Regions from separate parts of the Paenibacillus sp. J23TS9 genome, predicted to be linked through region 1. Evidence: predicted binding sites of a transcription regulator. Region 1 holds the regulator's gene; the other holds the start of a gene.

Evidence for each region. Region 1 encodes Rex, which represses fermentation and respiration genes when NADH is low (regulators of the CRP and FNR family bind a similar motif). Its sites were predicted from a motif close to TTGTGAAATATTTCACAA; they were not measured.
Region 2: the regulator Rex is predicted to act here: its motif matches at 1,511-1,528, upstream of KJS65_RS19760 (cytochrome ubiquinol oxidase subunit I).

The regions. Positions count from the first base shown of each region.
Region 1 is NZ_BOSG01000001.1:750,983-754,176, reverse strand. Features, by position in the region: gene KJS65_RS03865 (cell wall elongation regulator TseB-like domain-containing protein) at 1-153, opposite strand, end outside; gene KJS65_RS03860 (amidohydrolase) at 181-1,482, opposite strand; gene KJS65_RS03855 (redox-sensing transcriptional repressor Rex) at 1,469-2,134, opposite strand; gene dinG (ATP-dependent DNA helicase DinG) at 2,203-3,194, opposite strand, start outside.
Region 2 is NZ_BOSG01000003.1:279,830-283,023, forward strand. Features, by position in the region: gene KJS65_RS19760 (cytochrome ubiquinol oxidase subunit I) at 1-1,304, opposite strand, end outside; gene KJS65_RS19765 (methyl-accepting chemotaxis protein) at 1,744-3,194, shown strand, end outside.

The DNA of each region.
Region 1 (3,194 bases):
CAGACTGGTATCCTGTTTGGCTTTGAGAATGGCTGCCGTTTCTTCTGCGCGGATATCCTGCGTTACATATATGTAATAACGATAAGAACCGAACCCAAGCAGCAGGAGTAACAGTATTCCGAGAAATATCCACGTTTTTTTATTCTTTAACATAAGCTCCCTTTCTGAGGCCCTCCGTCCTTATCGGGACAGAAGACCATCAAAAGCGGCTTGGGCTTCCCGGCGGATCCGCTCTTCGTCCAGCGTCAGACAGGCGCCATGTTTCACAATTTGCTTGCCGTCTACCCAAACATGCTCAACATCCTTGCTGCAAGCGGAGTAAATAGCATGTGAGATAAGATCGGTATGTGGCAGGAAATGCGCCTGATCCGTATTCAGGGCGATGAAATCTGCCTTCATCCCCGGAGCCAGCGTACCCACATTTTTCAAAAAGAGCGATTGAGCCCCATACACCGTACCCATTTTGAGTGCTTCGGCTGCAGGAATAGCAGTAGGATCGCCGGAAACACCTTTATGAATCAATGCCGCAAGACGCATTTCTTCAAACATATCCAAATTATTATTGCTTGCCGCTCCATCGGTACCCAGCGATACGGTTACTCCTGCTTTGAGCAGGTCTGTTACGCGGGCCACCCCACTGGCCAGCTTCAGATTGCTTCCCGGGTTATGGGAGACAGCAACATGATTAGCAGCCAGAATTTCAATTTCCTCATCCGTCAGATGCACAGCATGTGCCACCAGAGAAGGACGCGAGAACATGCCAAGCTTCTCTAAGTGGGCGACCGGACGAACTCCATAATCGCGGACATTTTGTTCCACTTCAGCCTTCGTCTCGGACATATGGGTATGCATCGGCAGATCCATGTCATGGGCTGCCTGCACAAACTTTTCGATAAAGTCCGGAGGGCAGGTATATGGTGCATGTGGTGAGATCATAGTCGTGATACGACCGTCTGCTTGTCCGTTCCAGTCACGTGCAAACGCGATAGCTTCATTCAGCTTATGGCGCTGAACCTCTTCTGGACACAGACCAATAACCCCGCGCATAAGTGATGCACGCATGCCCGATTCCTTAACCACCTTAGCGACTTGGTCCATATGGTCATACATATCCAGGAACGTAGTGGTACCGCCTTTCAGCATTTCCAGTACGGACAGTGAAGTGCCCCAGTACACATCTGAAGAAGTAAATTTAGCCTCCATAGGCCACATTTTTTCTTCCAGCCAAATTTGCAGCGCAAGGTCATCACCATACCCGCGCAGCAGTGACATGGCAGCATGACCATGGGTGTTAACCAGTCCTGGCATGAAGAAAAGGTGAGTTCCATCCACGACAGAAACATCGCTTTCGATCTCAGGCATTTCCTCTCCTATATAAGTAATCATGTCATCCTCGATCACCATACAGCCGTGAATCACCGGCTTGTCTGCATCAGAAACCGCAAAGCTTCCGTTCTTAATTACCCATTTATTTGTCTTTATGTTCTCCGTCATCCGCAGAATCGTCCTTTCCATTGTCCAAATAATAAGCCAGACTCAGCAGATCTGTTGTGAAATCAGCCGCATGGATCCGGATGTTCGCAGGCGCCTTCAAAATGGTTGGTGCGAAGTTGAGAATAGCCTCAATACCGGCGGTAATCAACTTATCTGCCACATTCTGCGCTTCAACATCAGGAACCGTAATAATCCCAATACGGATGTTCTGGCCTTTGATCGTTTCACTAATTTCATCCATCGACTGAACCGTTAAGGTACTGATGCGCGTTCCTACCTTTTTGGGATTCTCATCGAATACAGCGACAATCTTGATATTTTCCCGAAGGTATAAGTTATAATTCGATAGCGCGTGACCCAGATTACCGGCTCCAACGAGCACGGCATTGATCTGCTGGTCCAGATTCAGGATATGGCGAATTTTCTCGATCAGGTACGATACATCGTAACCAATCCCCTTGCGGCCAAAATCCCCGAAATAAGCCAGATCCTTACGAATCTGTGCAGGATTCAAATCCAGCTTCAGTCCGAGCTCCTGTGATGATACTGTGGATACCTCGCGTTTATTCAGATCATTCAAGTATCTTAAATACACAGGCAATCTGCGGACAACCGCTTCGGATATTTTCTCCGATTTCATGCTTGCTCCCCCTATTTAACAGCTTAATTTATATACATGTTTTTCAGTCAATTGATTCGGATGCATGCTTAGCCCTCATGAAGCCATTCGGATATGCGAGGAACCATTTTTTCAGTAATCATATGTTCCATTTTGGGTCCTGGCAATGAGTATAGGAAGTACTTGCCGTAATAGGATTCAATCACACGCGTATCGTATACAATAACAATCCCACGATCATTTGCCGTACGTACCAGCCGACCAAAGCCCTGTTTGAAGCGAATAACCGCCTGCGGCACAGAAAGCTTCATAAACGGGTTTTTCTTCTGCCGCTGCAGCAGTTCGCTTTTTGCCTCAACGAGCGGATGGTTCGGCGGTTGGAATGGCAGCCTTACAATAGCCAGACAAGTCAGCGCTTCTCCGGGAATATCCACACCTTCCCAGAAGCTGCTTGTACCGAGCAGTACAGAAGCGCTGCTGTCTTGGAATCTGCGGATGAGTTTGGTGCGGCTGCCGCTGTCAACACCTTGGCCTAATACAGTTATATCGCTGCTGGCAAGTGCATTTTTGAGTGGCTCATGGACCTGCCTTAGCATGCGGTAAGAAGTAAACAATACGAGCATTCTTCCGTGGGTAGCAACCGCGGTATCCGCCAAAGATTGAACCAGTGTATTCACAAACACTGCATCTCCGACACTTCCTTTTACACTTGGAAAATCACGCGGAATCACCAGTAAAGCCTGATCCCGATAATTGAATGGAGAAGGAAGCTGCACAGAGACCAATCGCCCGTTTTCCTGATCCTCTTGCAATCCCAGATTATCAATCATGTATTGGAATGATTTATCCACAGACAACGTGGCAGACGTCAATATGACGCTTTTTTTCTTATCAAAGAACAAATCCTTGAGCTGCTTGCTTACATCGACGGGAACAGCGTACAGCTGGAGTGACTTGCTCCGGTAATGGCTGCTGGCTTCCATCCAGTATACAACGGTCTCATCATTAAGATTCATGAAGAAACGAAGATCATCCCGCTCGACTGCCAAATCCTTAAATAGACCGCTTAGATCCGTGATCA
Region 2 (3,194 bases), on a different contig from region 1:
AGGTAGACCATGACCGCTCCCAGAATGGCATAAGCACCAACGAAGACGATGAGGGAGAACAGCACCTGGCCGGATGTCACGCTAGGCGAAACGCTGTCCGCTGTCGTCATGAGTCCGAATACGGTCCATGGCTGGCGTCCCATCTCGGTCATAAGCCAGCCGGACGTGTTAGCAATGACAGGAAGCGAAATGCTGAACAGCATAATCCGGTAAAACCATTTGTTTCTGTTTTCCAATTTTTTACGTGCTGCCAGGTATACGCCGTACAAGCTGAATACGATCATCAGCGAGCCTGCAGCCACCATGAAGCGGAAGCTCCAGAACGTGGTGCGGACCGGTGGAATGTAATCGCCGGGACCGTACTTTTGTTCATACTCCGCCTGCAGCTCCTTCATGCCCTTGACTTCGCCGGAGAACTTACTGTACGACAGAAAGCTGAGCAGATAAGGAATTTGGAACTCGCCTGTATTCTTCTGTTCTTTTGTATTGATCATTGCCGTTACCGTCCATGCAGCCGGATCGCCGCTGTTTTCCCAGAGCGCTTCGGTTGCAGCCATTTTCATCGGCTGTGTTTTGACCAGGTACTGCGCTTGCTGGTGACCGACCAAAGCCACGCCAATGGAAGTTACCAGCCCAACGATAACCGCAATCGTAAACGATTTTTTGAAAAATGCGACATCCTGCTTCTTCAGCAGCTTATATGCGCTCACGCCTCCGATTAAGAACGCTCCCGTCAGGAAGGCACCCAAAATGGTATGCGGGAATTCCAGCAGCAGCTGGCCGTTCGTGATCAGTGCAAGGAAATCATTCATTTCCGCGCGTCCATTATTCATGGTGAAGCCGACAGGTCTTTGCATGAAGGAATTCGCAGCCAGAATCCAGAACGCCGACATCACTGTCCCAATGGCTACCAGCCAGATACAGAGCGCATGGACTTTTTTGGATAACCGATCCCACCCGAAAATCCAAAGTCCGATAAATGTTGATTCCAGGAAGAAGGCGAGCAGCGCTTCGACCGCTAACGGCGCCCCGAATACGTCCCCGACGAATCGGGAGTAAGCCGACCAGTTCATCCCGAACTGGAATTCCTGCAGAATACCTGTGACCACTCCAATCGCGAAATTGATCAGGAACAGCTTGCCCCAGAACTTGGCCATTTCTTTGTATTCTTCTTTGCCTTTGACGACATACATCGTTTCCATGATTGCGATCAGAAGAGCCAAACCGATCGACACGGGCACGAAGAAAAAGTGAAAAATCGTCGTTGCTGCATACTGGATCCGAGACAGCATCAATACATCCATTTTTCTTCCCTCTTTCTAAAAGTTATTCTCAGAACCCTGTACTTCCCGGATTCGTGAACACACAAGTATTGGTTATCCTTCGGATTTTGCAAAATTCGTTTCCACGCTTTTTGACTTTTGCAATATCCTTTCCTTCATGTATTTTGGCAGACGAACGACGCCTCCAATGTGATAAATGTCACATTCTCCGGTCCAAAAATGAGTTAATGTGAATTATGTCACAAAATATTAAAAATTTTAGGCATTGCCCCTCGCCGGCTTATGATTGTACTTACATATCCACTCCAGTTACCGGTGCAGCCCATGATTTATTACCCAAAACCATCGCATTCATTACCAAAATCTCCCTGTGTTTATCAAAAAATCTTTCCTTGCGGCACTACTCCCTGAAAAGGATTATGCAAACAAACTTAATATCAGTAAATGGAGGTTCATGTGAATGAAACTGGCTCAAAAAATCACATTGGCAATGTTCTCCCTGCTCTTCATCATGGGCATGTCTGTAGGGCTGTTCGGGTACCGGATGGCGTACCGGCAGGTAGACGAGTCCGCAGGCATCGAGCTGGTGGGCTGCGCCAACATCACAACCGGACTGGTTGATCCGGCGGAGATTGAGGCATTATCCAGCGGTGAGACCACAGCAAGGGACAAGGTTGAGACAAGCATTGATTGGATTACCTCGCATAAGCCCATATTTAAAGAAGTTTTTATACTGACCATGGATGGCCGTGTCCTCGCAGCCGACAGCAAGCTCAAAAAAAGGGGGTATGAAGCAGGGAGTGCCTTTTATCTCGATTCCGCAGACGCACAAATGATAAAAACCATGAAGCATCCTTTATATTCACAGGTATATACATATAACCATGTCCGGCTGAAAACGGGTTATGCGCCTATTTTTCAAAACAATGATCCCACCAAGGAAATCGTCGGTCTGCTCGCAGTTAATTTCGATGCTTCTATCATTCAGGAGCGTACCCTGGAGATGATCGTTAAGCCTTATGCCCTGGGGGCTGCAATGCTAATGGCTACCGCTATCGTTATCTATGTCATGGTCAGCCGGATGGTAAGACCGCTCTCTGTGCTGACCCGCCAGGTGGAACATGTAGCTGCAGGCGACTTGACCCTTGGCCCGCTCTCCTTCACCCAACGTGATGAAATCGGCCGTCTGGCGCGGAGCTTTGATCAGATGACCCAAAATTTAAAAAATATTATCACGGAAGTCCGTGATACCTCGCGGCATGTCTTGGCGTCGGCGCAGCAGCTCTCCGCCAGCGCGCAGCAGACGGGCGAGGCCGGTGAGCATACGGTGCTCGTCACAGCCGAGCTGGCAGAAGGCGCTGAAAAACAGCTTGAAATTCTCGGAAAAGGGGCTGCTCTGGTGCAGGATATGTCCAGCTTCATCCGCAATATCTCCTTGAATGCTGAACAGGCGCTGTTCTCAGCAAGCGGCAATCTGGAGAAAGCGAATACCGGCTCCCAATCCATGAAAAATACTGCACTCCAGATGAACCTCGTCAATAGAACCTTTGCGGAGCTGGCGCAAACGATCCAGCTGCTGACCAACCATTCCCATGACATCAAAAGTGTATTGGATATCATCTCGGACATTGCCAAAGAGACGCATCTGCTCGCCCTGAATGCGGCCATTGAGGCCGCGAGGGCCGGTGAAGAAGGCCGCGGATTCTCTGTCGTGGCAACCTCCGTTCGTAAGCTGGCCGAGCGTTCCGCAAGCTCCGTGGAGAGAATTGAAGCCATGGTACTGAATACCTTGGATATCATGGAAACGGCCGGAACCAGCATGCAGCAGACCGCTCTTCAGATTGCGCAGGGCAGTGAGCTCATCACATCTGCGGGCAACTCTTTCCATCTGATTGAGCATTCAGCCGGCCA